2 linked regions of the Desulforapulum autotrophicum HRM2 genome follow. The protein of the gene in region 1 binds, or shares a complex with, the protein of each later gene. Links are inferred from orthologs where the notes say so. Each region holds a gene or a part of one and is shown in the gene's direction. Other genes may lie near its edges. The genes, in order: metK and groL.

Evidence for each region.
Region 2: the proteins of metK (region 1) and groL are in contact, whole or in part, in a cryo-EM structure (PDB 8P4O), measured with the Escherichia coli proteins. The link is inferred for Desulforapulum autotrophicum HRM2 from one-to-one orthologs.

The regions. Positions count from the first base shown.
Region 1 is NC_012108.1:2,641,722-2,648,705, reverse strand. The notes cover bases 1,499-4,428. They hold metK (methionine adenosyltransferase), read left to right. Parts: upstream 1,499-2,345; coding sequence 2,346-3,512; downstream 3,513-4,428. Other genes in these bases: ahcY (adenosylhomocysteinase), read left to right, coding at 3,541-4,428; HRM2_RS11550 (adenosine kinase), read right to left, coding at 1,499-2,221. Outside these bases: HRM2_RS11560 (amidase), read right to left, coding at 1-173; HRM2_RS11555 (class I SAM-dependent methyltransferase), read left to right, coding at 283-1,257; more of HRM2_RS11550, read right to left, coding at 1,241-1,498; more of ahcY, read left to right, coding at 4,429-4,980; HRM2_RS11535 (energy-coupling factor ABC transporter ATP-binding protein), read right to left, coding at 5,225-5,959; cobalt ECF transporter T component CbiQ, read right to left, coding at 5,964-6,719; HRM2_RS25200 (hypothetical protein), read right to left, coding at 6,712-6,984. UniProt on the Escherichia coli protein: Catalyzes the formation of S-adenosylmethionine (AdoMet) from methionine and ATP.
Region 2 is NC_012108.1:3,472,256-3,479,301, reverse strand. The notes cover bases 2,109-5,100. They hold groL (chaperonin GroEL), read left to right. Parts: upstream 2,109-2,775; coding sequence 2,776-4,425; downstream 4,426-5,100. Other genes in these bases: tolQ (protein TolQ), read left to right, coding at 4,575-5,100; groES (co-chaperone GroES), read left to right, coding at 2,409-2,696; HRM2_RS15115 (FmdB family zinc ribbon protein), read left to right, coding at 2,109-2,330. In the rest of the region: FtsH protease activity modulator HflK, read left to right, coding at 1-166; protease modulator HflC, read left to right, coding at 163-1,110; HRM2_RS26100 (30S ribosomal protein bS22), read right to left, coding at 1,189-1,287; HRM2_RS15120 (hypothetical protein), read left to right, coding at 1,414-1,959; more of HRM2_RS15115, read left to right, coding at 2,058-2,108; more of tolQ, read left to right, coding at 5,101-5,285; protein TolR, read left to right, coding at 5,285-5,707; HRM2_RS15090 (TonB family protein), read left to right, coding at 5,717-6,691; Tol-Pal system beta propeller repeat protein TolB, read left to right, coding at 6,699-7,046.

The DNA.
Region 1 (6,984 bases):
CTTGGATCTTCATCAAAGGCAAGGGTTCTGAACCTTGTGATCCCTGCATCCCTTAACAGCCGGGGTGCAAGTAGGCTTTGGAGCAGTGGATTTCCAAGCATTCCTGCTGAAAGTTTAAGTCCCAGGCCTGTAAGTTCTGGAAAAGAAGGGGTCTTAAGGTCATAAACCGACATGATCACCTGCCTTTGAGTCAAAGGTTGTTTTGATGGAATGGACAAATGTTGTTCAAAGGTATAAGAAACCATCAGGAAAGGTCAAGCAAAGTTTGGACAGACCTGGGGGATGCGAGGCCTATTTGTCAACCAGGACAGGGGTGCCAGATTGCCCTGTTGCCATCGTTCATGGATCATCGTTTTTAAAGCCGGGGAGAAACCATTGAAAAAAAGCAGCAATGTCTTTTCAACGCAGTTCTGGACAGACCAGTGGCGCAGGATCGACAAACACGATTCATTTGACGTTCACAAGGGGTTTTCAACGCCTGAATTCTGGGATCGGGCGTCCATAGCCTATGACAGGGGAGACAATGAAGTCGCATCCAGAAGGATAGACAAAACCCTAACGATGTTTGAAAACAAAGGCCTTCTGATGGACAAGATGGAGATCCTTGACATCGGATGCGGAACAGGCCTTCTGGCAACGGCCCTGGCAGACCGGGGAGCAAGGGTGACCGCCATTGATTTCTCCCGGGGTATGCTTGACCGGTGCCGGGAAAATATTCCTAAAGCCCTTGAAGGCAGGATCAAACTGGTGTGCATGGACTGGGACAGGGCCGATATCAAAGCCCTGGGGTGGCACCGGCATTTTGATCTGACCCTCGCCTTTATGTCGCCTGCCATTGCAACACCCGAGGCCCTCAACCGCATGATGGCCACATCAAAAAACGCCTGCGCCATCAGGGGATGGGCTGCAAGACGCACCCACCCCATCCTGGATGAACTATGGCTGAGAATTATGGGAACGCCCCTGGATGACAAGCCCCAGACCCTGATGATAAAATTCAACCTCCTGGTGGCCATGGGTTTTCTGCCTGAGCTTTCATGGGACGCCATCTCCTGGGAGCAGACCGTCACCATTGACGAAGAACTTGAGACCCGGCTTGCCTTTTTCCAGAAGGTGTCTGATCAGCCCGAAACTGTACTCAGACAGACCATCCGTTCCTATCTGGATTCCCTGGCCCACGGCAACACCATAAAAAAGGATCAGACCGGTACAACCGGCACCCTTGTCTGGAAACTTTTTCCTAAAGGAGCTGTTTGATCCTGTCCCAGGCCTTGTCCGGAACCTGGGCACCCACCACCTGGCAAACCTCATACCCACAGGCGGATCCGATCTTACCGCTTTGTTCAAGGGAATATCCGTGGGCAACCCCGTAGAGAAAACCCGAGGCCCATAGATCCCCTGCGCCCGTTGTATCCACTGCCTCTTTGCCCTTCTGGGGGTCAATCCGGATCTTCCGGCCATTTGCCGCCACATGGGAACCGCGTTTACCGACTTTGAGAACAGAGATATCAACATTCTTTGACAGGGCCTTGAGGGCGGCAGACTCGTCCGTAAAACCGGTATAGGCTTTTGCCTCGTCTTCATTGGCAATGAGGATATCAACGTAGTCAGCTATGATATCGGCAAGAATAGGCCTTGACGCTTCGACCACCTCAAAGCTTGCAAGGTCAAGGGCGATCTTTGCCCCGGCAGCCTTTGCGCTCTTCAGGGATGCCAGCATCAGATCAGGGTTGAACAGCAGATACCCTTCGATCACGGCAATGGCCGTGTCCGTGAACAGCTCGGGCAGCACCTTTAATGGGTCCATCTCAACCGAGGCCCCAAGGTGGGTGAACATGGACCGCTGGGCATCCGGGGTAATGACAGAAAGCACCCGGCCGGTTGTGCTGGTCGAAACATTAAACAACGGTTCAACATTGAACCGCCTCAGGGCCGCCTCATACTGGTCCCCATAGGCATCGGTTCCCCGCATGCCGATGAACCGGGCCTCGCCCCCAAGTTTAGCCGTTCCCACAATGGTGTTGCATGCAGCGCCGCCGGGAACTACCACCGGTTTTTCAGTGCTTCTTCCAAGAATTTCTTCCTGGTCATGGTGCTCAACCAGGGTCATACCCCCCTTTTCCTTGCCAAGGGCCTCAAGGAATCCATCTGTTTCATTGATCAAAAGATCCACCAGGGCACTGCCGATCCCCGTAATTCGTGTGCTGCTGTCCACCATCATCTCTCCTTGATTTTATTGAAAAAAATCCCACCCAGGGGTTATTTTCTTTTTATTATACATATCAAATGTGTTATAGGTGATAGCTTAATTTGAAATGATTATCAATCAAATAAGGAGTTGAACCATGACAGAACCCATATCCACGCTGTTTACATCCGAGTCTGTAACCGAGGGGCACCCCGACAAGGTGGCCGACGCCATATCAGACAGTATCCTTGATGCCATCATGGCTGAAGATAAAAACTGCAGGGTTGCCTGCGAGACCCTGGTAACCACCGGCCTTGCCATGATTGCAGGCGAGATCACCACAGACTGCTATGTGGACATTCCGGAAATCGTTCGCCAGACCATCAAAGAGATTGGCTACCACTCTTCCACCATGGGGTTTGACTGGCAGACCTGCTCGGTGGTCACAAGCATTGACCACCAGTCCCCGGACATTGCCCAGGGAGTGAATGAGGGTGCGGGCAAAGAGCAGGGGGCTGGAGACCAGGGCCTGATGTTCGGCTTTGCAACCGACGAGACCCCTGAACTCATGCCCATGCCTGTAAGTTACGCCCATAAACTGACCCAGCGACTCGCAAGGGTGAGAAAAAATGGGTCCCTGGATTTTCTGAGACCCGACGGAAAATCCCAGGTAACCATCGAGTATGTGAACGGGCATCCCAAACGGGTGGACACCATCGTGGTCTCGGCCCAGCACAAGCCAGATATTACCCATGAGGCCCTCAAGGACGCCATCATCACTGAGGTGATCCGAAAGGTGATCCCGGCCGAGATGATGGACGGAGACACAAAATTTTTCATCAACCCCACCGGTAAGTTTGTCATTGGCGGCCCCATGGGAGATTGCGGCCTCACTGGCAGAAAGATCATTGTTGACACCTACGGCGGACAGGGAAGCCACGGCGGCGGCTGTTTCTCAGGCAAGGATCCCTCCAAGGTGGATAGAAGTGCTTCATACATGGGACGTTACATTGCCAAAAACCTCGTTGCCGCAGGCCTTGCCAATAAATGTGAAATCCAGATGGCCTATGCCATTGGCGTGGCAGAACCAGTCTCCCTTCTTGTGGACTTCATGGGAACCGGCAACATCTCGGAAAAAAGGGCCGTTGAAATTGTTCGGGAGGTTTTTGAACTCAAACCTGCAGGGATTATCCGGACCCTGGATCTGAAGCGCCCCATCTACAGAAAAACAGCTGCCTACGGCCATTTCGGAAGAAATGATCCCGATTTCACCTGGGAAAGAACCGACAAGGTAGAAGAGATCAGAGAACGAGCAGGCTTATAACGCCTGTTTAACTTTAAGGAGTATATACATGACAGCAAACCCAACCAGGGTAATGCCCCTGGACCCAAATCTTAACTATAAGGTCAAAGACATTGCCCTTGCCATGGATGGCCACAAGGACATGCAGCTCTCGGAAAAAGAGATGCCCGGGCTGATGGCCCTCAGGAAAAAATACGGACAGGAAAAACCCCTCAAGGGGTTCAAGATCATGGGAAGTCTCCACATGACCATACAGACGGCCATGCTCATTGACACCCTTTACGAATTGGGTGCAGACCTGAGATGGGCCACCTGTAACATCTTCTCCACCCAGGACCATGCAGCGGCTGCCATTGCCGACAAGGGATCTGCGGCTGTTTTTGCCTGGAAGGGTGAATCCCTTGAAGATTTCTGGTGGTGCACGGAGCAGGCCCTGACCTGGCCAGACGGAACCGGTCCTGATCTGATCGTGGACGACGGCGGTGACGCCACCCTATATGTCCACCAGGGTTTCAGGGTGGAAGCGACCCCTTCCCTTTTGGACAATATTTCAGGCAGTGCAGACGAGATTGCCCTGATGAACCGGCTTAAACAGGGTTATAAAGAGAACCCCACTAAGTGGACCGGGATTGCCAAAAAAATTCGGGGGGTTTCAGAAGAGACCACCACCGGGGTTCACAGACTCTATCACCTTGCGACCAAAAAAGAGCTGCTTTTTCCGGCCATCAACGTGAACGATTCAGTGACCAAATCAAAGTTTGACAACCTCTACGGCTGCAGGGAATCCCTGGCAGACGGCATCAAGCGAGCCACAGATGTGATGCTGGCCGGTAAGGTGGTTGTGGTTGCAGGTTATGGCGATGTGGGCAAGGGTTGCGCCGCCTCAATGAAGGGATACGGTGCCAGGATTATCATCACCGAAATCGACCCCATCTGCGCCCTCCAGGCTGCAATGGAAGGGTTCCAGGTCATGACCATGGAAGAGGCTGCCCCCCAGGGAGACATCTTTGTAACCGCCACGGGTAACTACCAGGTCATCCGGGCCGAGCACATGGAAAAGATGAGAAACGAGGCCATCCTCTGCAACATCGGCCACTTTGACAACGAGATTGAGATGGCTTTTTTTGAGAAAAACCCGGCCAACACCAAGACCGTTATCAAACCCCAGGTGGACAAGTGGACCCTAGCGTCTGGTAAATCCATCATCGTTTTAGCCGAAGGACGGCTTGTGAACCTTGGATGTGCAACCGGCCACCCAAGCTTTGTCATGAGCAACAGCTTCACCAACCAGACCCTGGCCCAGATCAAGCTTGCCAAGGAAGACCTTGAAAACAAGGTGTACATCCTGCCCAAGGAACTCGACGAGGAGGTGGCCCGCCTTCACCTGGACATCCTCGGGGTTAAGGTGACAAAGCTCTCCCAGGAGCAGGCTGACTACATTGGCGTGCCAGTGAACGGGCCGTTCAAACCGGATCACTACCGGTACTAAACGGCATGGCAACAACAAAGCATGAAACTTGAATGTTCGACAGCAGAGGCGACCGGGGGGAGGTTTTGCCCGTAGCGGATTAAACGGCAGCGGTCAGCATGGACGCTGAAGGAGCTGCCGTTTCCCTCGGAGCAGCCCAGGACAGGCTGCGAGACTGAGCGGAGGACAATACCTTCCTTCGGTTGCCGGAATGATACGAGTTTCATTTTATTTCGTTTAGGGGGACAGATTTACATCTGTCCCCCTAAATGTGTTTATGGGGTCGGTTGCCGAGCTTGTGCATGTGCTCATGCTGGTGGACGCTGACCTCGTCATCCGTTAGTATTTTACCGTTTTCCATTGAAAAAACCCGGTCTGTCACGGAAGTAAGAAAGTTGAACTCATGGGAAATAACCACATGGGCAATATCAAGGCTGTTTAAAATTTTGACAAGGGTCGCTTTGACCTGGTTGTCAAGGCCGGCAGTGGGTTCATCAAGAAGCAGCACCCGGGGTTCCATGGCAAGCACCGCAGCAAGTGCCACCAGGCGCTTCTGACCGCCGGAAAGCCTGTGGGTAATAGCTGTTTCAAGGTCGGCAATCCCAAGGTCGGAAAGTATCTTTTGTGCCCTTAGCCGGGCCTTGTCCGGTGAAAGCCCGAGGTTAAGGGGGCCAAAGGCCACATCGTCCACCACCGTGGGACAGAACAGCTGGTCATCAGCATCCTGGAACAGGAGCCCGATCTTTGAACGGACCGCCTGGAATTCGTGTTCAGTTGATACCTGCCTGCCAAAGATTTCAATCGTTCCCGCATCAGGACGGCAGAGTCCCATGATCGTATGAAACAGGGTCGTTTTTCCACTGCCGTTGGGTGCTATCAGGCCGATGCGATCCCTGGCGTAGACCTCAAGATCAAGGGCGTCAAGAATTCTGACTGTTGAACCGGGATAGGAAAATGAAATCTTTTCAAGCTTGATGACGGGTTTCTTTATAATTTCCACAGATTTATTTCCACATGGTTTCCATCACAACGAGGGCCAGGGTCGCCACTGAAACACCCGCCATGAAAAATGGGTTGAGCCTGTTTTCAACCGGGGTGTCAAGGGTAAGAAATTTACCGCTGAAGCCCCGGCAAAGCATGGCCTTATGGACCCGTTCGGCCCGTAAGGACGCCCGGACAAAGAGCATGCCCGCAATATAGGCGTAGGTTTTGTAGGAATGAAGGTTTGTCCCTGGGATAAATCCCCGTAGTCGTGCGGCACGGACAAGCCGCAGATACTCCCCATGGATTACGCTAATGTAGCGGTAGGTCATGAGCAACAGAAACACCATTTTGTCAGGAATTTTGAGCCGGTGAAGTGCCTGTCCCAGGGTTGCAACGGTCATGGTCGCCAGCAATGCAATAAACACCAGCAGAATGGCGACAGACTTGATGGAAATCCTGAGGCAAAGTGCCAGGCCTGGACGGGTGATGGTGAGGGGGCCAAGATGGGCAAAGGCCTCCCCCTCAAACGTGAATGGCAGAATAACCCAGATCATCAGGACAAAGAGAAGCATGGGTTTGAGACGCTTAACGACCGCTTTGGGTTCCAGGGAGGCCAGCCATACCAGGGTCAGGGCGAAGAAGAAATAGAGTCCAAGCACGCCAAATCCGTTGGAAAGGGCCAGGGCAAAGGAAACCACAAAGGCTGATATCACCCTGACACAGGGATCGAGCCTGTGGATAAAAGAATCACCCAGGGCAAGTTCCTCGTCAATCATCCTTTCTCCTTTTTGTTCGCCGCCGGATTAACCGGCCATGGACCTTTGACCCCAAAAAAGCCAGAGCAAAAATAATACCGATCCCTGCAAAAATCCGGACAAAGGACGGGCCCTGTTCAAGTTCCTCCTTCTTGGCCATGGCCCGGGCATGATTTTTTTCTGAATCACCTGGGTCCATGGCTACTTGGATTTCCTTTAAGGCCAACGTCCAGGAGGCCTGGTGGCCCATGGAGGCATCAAGCTTTACAACCAGGTCAGAACTGAC
Region 2 (7,046 bases), 830 kb from region 1 along the record:
TATTACGGAAAAGCGTCTCTATCTTGAGGCCATGGCCGAAATTCTGCCAAAGATTGGCGGCAAGTATGTTGTAGATTCAGATCAATCCAACCTGCTTCCACTGTTGAACATGGGCCAGGGTTCAAGCGTTATCAGTGGGCCAGGCAAGGAGGGGGATAAAAAATGATGAAGTTTAAAGGTATTCTTCTGGGGGTTCTGGCCCTGGCCGTAGTTGTACTGTTTGCATCGGCCTATATTGTTGACGAGACAGAGCAGGTAGTGGTGACCCAGTTTGGAAAGGTGGTTGGATCACCCGTGACGGAACCGGGGTTGAAATTTAAGGTACCCTTTGTGCAGAAGGCCACCTATTTTCCGAAAAACCTTCAGGAATGGGATGGTGACCCGGGTCAGGTGCCGACCAAGGACAAGACTTTTTTATGGGTAGATACATTTGCCCGCTGGAAGATCGTTGATCCTGTGAAGTACTTTCAGACGGTGAACAATATGGTGAGCGCCATGGGGCGACTGGACGACATCATCGATCCGGCCATGCGTAACTTTCTGACCTCGTTCAGGCTTGTGGAAAGTGTCAGAAACAGCGACCGACCCATGGATACCTTTGACGCCATGGATGGGGAGAGTGAGGGTGATCAGGCTTCCCAGTATAAGATAAAGGTGGGCAGGAGTGAGCTTACACGCCGGATTCTTGAGCAGGCCCAGCCAAAGCTTGAACCCTTTGGTATTGAAATTGTGGACGTAAAGATCAAGCGCATCAACTATGTTGAAAAGGTCAGGGATGCGGTCTACGGGCGGATGATTGCCGAGCGAAGGCAGATTGCTGAAAAGTATCGGTCGGAAGGCCGGGGTGAGGCAAGCAATATTCGGGGTGACAAGGAAAAAGAACTGCAGAAGATTCGTTCTGAGGCCTACAAAACGGCCCAGGAACTTAAAGGAACGGCAGATGCTGAAGCGGCCCGGATTTATGCCGAGGCCTACGGGGTGGATACTGACTTTTACGCCTTTGTAAGAACCCTTGACGTCTACAAGGAGTCCCTCGACAGTACGACCACGCTTGTGCTCTCAACTGATTCAGAGTTCATGAAGTATTTCAAGAAGATCAAAACCAATTAAAGTGGCCCATTAAAATGAGTGCGGGGTGGTGAAACTGTTTCTGTTTCACAACCCCGCAACCCATATCCTCAAGTCCGCTTATTTCCCCTTACGCCTCTGGTGCCTTGTTCGTGCAAGGAGTTTTCTGTGCTTATGCTTTCTCATCTTTTTTCTTCGTTTCTTTATAACACTACCCAAAAAAATCACCCCCTTCATAGGAATTTTCTATCTGATTTTAACTGTTTGACCGTATGATCTGTTAATCGTTATACATAGCACACCCTACCTGAATCTGTCCATTGTTTTTTAAAGGAGGCCCACGGGATGAAAGAGTATCAGTTGTTTGACCAAGCCCAGATCAAAGCGGTTGAAGAAGCAGTCAGTATAGCTGAAGAGTTGGTGAGTAATTATTTTAAAATGTCTTCAAGCCAGTGGTTTAAAAGCCGCTATGATGTGAGGACAACAATAAATCTGGCAGACCATGAGCGGGTGGTTGGACCCTTTGCCCAGGTGGTAGGATATGAGGCAAGAAAAAAGGATGTTCCCTTTGGGTCGTCGGCCTTTAACTTCTATCGGGTCTGTCTTCAGGATGGGACCATTTTAAAGGCTGTTGAAGAAAAAGAGGGGTTTCAGCTCTTTCCCTTTGTTCTTTATGTGGTGGTCCATGAGCTTGTTCACGTTGTCAGGTTTACCAAATTCCAGCAGATATATGAGGCAGCAACCACCCATGAAACGGCCATGGAGGAAGAAAGGAAGGTCCATGCACTTACCTTGAAAATTCTTAAACCGGTCCGGCTTGCGGGCCTTGCCCTTATTCTTGAATACTATGGAGAAAGGTCTGTAAAACCGGGCTTTGACAAACTGGTTTAAATTTTAACTCTTACTCCTTGACAAGGAATAAAGACTGACTACATTATCATTGTTTTTGAGACACATGAACATCAAATTTATTTGGAGAACAGATTAAAATGCCTATTTATGAGTATGAATGCTTAAACTGCAAAAGGATTGAGGAGGTCTTTCAGAAAATGTCGGACGCACCCTTGACCACATGCAGTCATTGCCAGGGAAAACTTCAGAAACTTATCTCCCACAGTTCATTTCATTTAAAAGGTTCTGGCTGGTACGTCACGGATTACGGCGGATCCAAGTCCGGCGGGTCAACCCCTCCAAAAGAGACGACGGCGGCTTGTGCAAAATCCTGCGAAGCCCCTAAACCGGCCGTTAAAAAGGACGAGTAACTCCCTTTTTTCATCCCCGGAGTTGCCACACCATAATCGTTAAACGTAAATTAATTATTTGTTAAGGAGAATTAGATCATGAGTTTAAGACCTTTGCAGGACAGAATTCTTGTTGAGCGAGTTCAAGAGACAGAAAAAACAAAGGGCGGCATTATTATTCCAGATACCGCAAAAGAAAAACCCGCCGAGGGTAAGGTTGTTGCTTCAGGAAACGGTCGTGTGGGTGAAGACGGAAAACTGATTCCCATGGATCTCAAGGTTGGCGACACCATCCTTTTCAGCAAGTACGGCGGAACCGAGGTTAAAATTGACGGGACGGATTATCTGATCATGCGCCAGGATGACGTGCTTGGCGTTATCGAGTAAATATATTCAATTCTCTTTTCGCACAACAAAATAGAACAGATACATTAAATCAAACTATATATTATGGAGGAACCAATAGATGGCTAAAGAAATCAAATATGCTGCAAAAGCCCGTGAAGCAATGCTCAAGGGCGTACAAACCCTTGCAGATGCAGTTGTTGTAACCCTTGGACCCAAGGGCAGAAACGTTGTTATCGAGAAATCCTGGGGATCGCCCCTTGTTACGAAAGATGGTGTGACTGTTGCAAAAGAGATTGACCTTGAGAATAAGTTTGAGAACATGGGCGCCCAGATGGTAAAAGAGGTGTCAAGCAAGACAAGTGACATGGCTGGCGACGGAACCACCACTGCAACTGTTCTTGCAAGGGCCATCTATGAAGAGGGTCAGAAACTTGTTGTGGCCGGCAACAACCCCATGGGTATCAAGAGGGGTATCGATCTTGCTGTGGAAAAGATTATTGCAGAGCTCGAGGCCATCAGCAAACCCACCAAGGATCAGAAGGAAATTGCCCAGATTGGAACCATCTCAGCCAACAGTGATGAGACCATTGGTAATATCATTGCAGAGGCCATGGGCAAGGTTGGTAAAGAGGGTGTTATCACCGTTGAAGAGGCAAAATCAATGGAGACCACCCTGGACGTTGTTGAGGGTATGCAGTTTGACCGCGGTTATCTTTCTCCCTACTTTGCAACCAATGCAGAGAAGATGGTTGCCGAGATGGACAATCCCTATATTCTCATCTGCGACAAGAAAATCTCCAGCATGAAAGATCTTCTCCCGGTGCTTGAAGAGGTTGCCAAGCTTGGCAAACCCCTGGTCATCGTGGCTGAAGACATTGAAGGCGAAGCCCTTGCCACACTGGTTGTGAACAAGATTCGCGGCACCTTGAACGTTGCAGCTGTCAAGGCTCCTGGATTCGGCGATAGAAGAAAGGCAATGCTTGAAGATCTTGCCATCCTCACAGGCGGCCAGGTTGTTTCCGAGGATGTCGGACTTAAGCTTGAAAATGTAGGCGTCAACGACCTTGGCCAGGCCAAGTCCGTAGTGATCGACAAGGACAACACAACCATCATCGACGGTGCCGGTGCCAGGGAAAATCTTGAAGGCAGGGTTAAGATGATCCGTGCCCAGATCGACGAGACATCCTCTGATTATGATCGTGAGAAGCTACAGGAGCGCCTTGCAAAACTCATCGGCGGTGTAGCCGTTATCAGCGTGGGTGCTGCAACCGAGACTGAGATGAAAGAGAAAAAGGCAAGGGTTGAGGATGCACTCAATGCAACCCGTGCAGCCGTTGAGGAGGGTGTTGTTCCCGGCGGTGGCGTTGCCCTTGTTCGCTGTATCTCCCTCCTTGCCGGCCTTGGCGAGAGTGAAGAGGAGAAGCTTGGAGTTAAAGTGGTTGCCAGGGCAATTGAAGAGCCCCTTCGACAGATTGCAAACAATGCAGGCGTTGAAGGTTCTGTTGTTATCAATGCCGTAAAAGAAGGTAAGGGTTCCTTTGGTTACAATGCAAGGACCAACGTGTATGAGGATCTTATCGAAGCTGGTGTTATTGATCCTAAAAAAGTTGTTCGTTTTGCCCTTCAGAATGCGGCAAGTGTTGCATCCATCATGCTCACCACTGAAGCCATGATCGCTGACAAGCCCGAAGAGAAAGACGGCGGAATGCCTGGTGGAATGCCCGGTGGTGGAATGGGCGGAATGGGTGGAATGGGCGGAATGATGTAACCCAAAACACCTGAATAGTGTTACACAAGCCCCTGTGCATACTTTTGCGCAGGGGCTTTTATCGTGGAGCACTTGACATTTGATGACGGCTCATATATTTTATCAGTTTTGAACCCCGATACCTGTAACACATAGATGTGGACATATTTATGACTCCTGAAACAAGCGGAATTTTTCATATGCTGAGCAATGCCGGGCTTGTTGTTAAGCTTGTGCTTCTGCTGCTCTTGTTCTTTTCCATCACCTCCTGGGCCATTATTTTCATCAAGTACAGATATGTTAAAAAGGCCTATGGTGAATCCGTTGACTTTACTGATCTTTTCTGGCAGTGCCGGAATCTTTCAGATGCCTTTTCAAAGGCCAAGGTCTTGAAACAGAGCCCGGTTGCCCGGGTGTTTGTAGCCGGTTACCTTGAGATTAAAAGAGCATCGGAACCCAGCGGGGAAGGGGTCGGTGAAAAAAGAGCCACGGACACGAATTTCATGGGGCTTGGTAATGTGAAACGGGCACTGAGGCGGTCCATCAACCTTGAGGTCAGACGTCTGTCCCAGCTGGTGCCCTTCCTTGCCACGGCCGGAAATACAGCGCCTTTTATCGGACTGTTTGGAACGGTATGGGGTATCATGAACACCTTCCACGGTATCGGTACCACGGGGTCGGCAAGTCTGGCTGTTGTGGCACCGGGTATCTCCGAGGCCTTAGTTGCAACTGCGGCAGGACTTGCAGTTGCCATCCCAGCGGTGATTGCCTACAATTATTTTACTGACAGAATCAGGGTGCTTGATTCTGAACTCCAGAGCTTTGCCGCAGATCTTCTCAACATCATTGAGCGGGATATTCATAAGCAAAGGGGGGTGTGATGCAGTCAGGTCACGGCAGTTTCGGCAATGACCAGCTCATGGGCGAGATCAACGTTACTCCCTTTGTTGATGTCATGCTGGTTTTACTTATCATTTTTATGGTCACGGCTCCCATGATGGTCCAGGGGGTTGATGTGAACCTTCCCCAGGTGAGTTCCACCCCCCTTGCCAAGGAAGAAGAGTCCCTGGTGATCTCCATTAAGGTCGACGGCCAGGTTTTTATCAACGACCAGGTTGCAGATGTGACAAACCTTACCGAGAAGCTCAGAGCCATCTTTGGCAACGTTGAAAACAGGGGAGTTCTCCTGAAGGCTGACCGGGAGGTCCCCTACGGGGTGGTAGTCAATGTCATGTCCCGGGTACGCCTTGCGGGGGTGACAACCCTGGGCCTGATTACACTTCCTGCGGAAGATAAGTCCTGATTGGCTGAAATGGATGCTTTTTACCCATCATCCAGTCCCCAGGGAGCTGATCGTCTGAGTTCGGGTTCGGACGAGTCTGGTTTTAGAGGCGTCTGGGGCCTCACTCTCTGCCTGTGCTCTGTGCTTGTGCATATTGCCCTTGCATGGGGTCTGTTTTTCGTCCAGAGCATCCCTCCAAAACGGGTCTTGCCACTGGTCATTCAGGTGGATCTTGTCTCCCTGTCCCTGCCCGGCGAAGTCTCAGCCACCCTGGGGGATGCTGTGGAAGCCGACGTCAAGGAAGAACCGGTGATTCAACCGCCACCCAAGCCAGCAGCAGTTAAAACGCCTGTAAAGCAGACAGTGACTGTCCCGGAGCGTGTTGTTCACCCCCCAGAACCCGAAAGCGTTGCAGAAAAAATCACTGAACCGGTAAAGGCTCCAGAACCCGTCCAGGCAGCTGAACCCGACCGGAAACTTGCGTTAAAGAAAAAGACATTTAAGGCGGACAAAGTAATGGAAAGTGCCAGAAAATCCATTGCGAAAAAAGTGGAAACATCGACACCTTCGGCCGACAACACCCTTGAACGGGCCTTTTCAAGGCTTGAGAAGGCAGTTGAAGCCCAGGCCGGTTCAAGGCCTGTGACAGGTGTGACTGGTGTAACCGGTGTGACCGGTGTGACCGGTGCTGGCGCAAAGGGTGATAAAACAGAGTTAACGGCAATTGATCTCTACAATGTTGAGTTGATGTATAGAATCCGTCAGAACTGGGCCTTTAATGAGCGGCTTGCAAATGCCGAACAAGGAATTCGGGCAGTGGTGCTGATCAAAATTTTACAGAACGGGCAGATCAGGGATGTGTGGTTTGAGACCCGGTCCGGGAATCGCTATCTTGATGAGTCAGCCCTGAAAGCGGTTAAAAAATCAAACCCTTTACCGCCGCTTCCAAAGGGGTATGTTACCTATGATCTCGGCCTTCAATTTACTCCTTCAGGGTTGAAATAAATATTCCATGGATAAAAAAAGACAACTGTCAAGGGTGATTTCTCCTATCTTTTATGTTGTGCTTGCCTTTCTTGTGTTTGGGCAGGCCGCCGGAAGTTGGGCTCAGCAGGTTTATCTCAACATCAGTGATCCCTTTCTCAGGAAGATTCCCGTTGCCGTACCTTTGTTCAAACCCCTTACGGGTGGGGCTGTTGAGGATCGCCTTGCCGGTGAGGCAAGGGAAATTCTTGTCAGTGACCTTGAGTTTACCGGCTATATGACTATTCTTGACCCATTGTCCTATATTGAAAATCCAGCGACAAAGGGAATTACCCGAACGGATCTCAACTTTAAAAACTGGACCGTCATCGGGTCT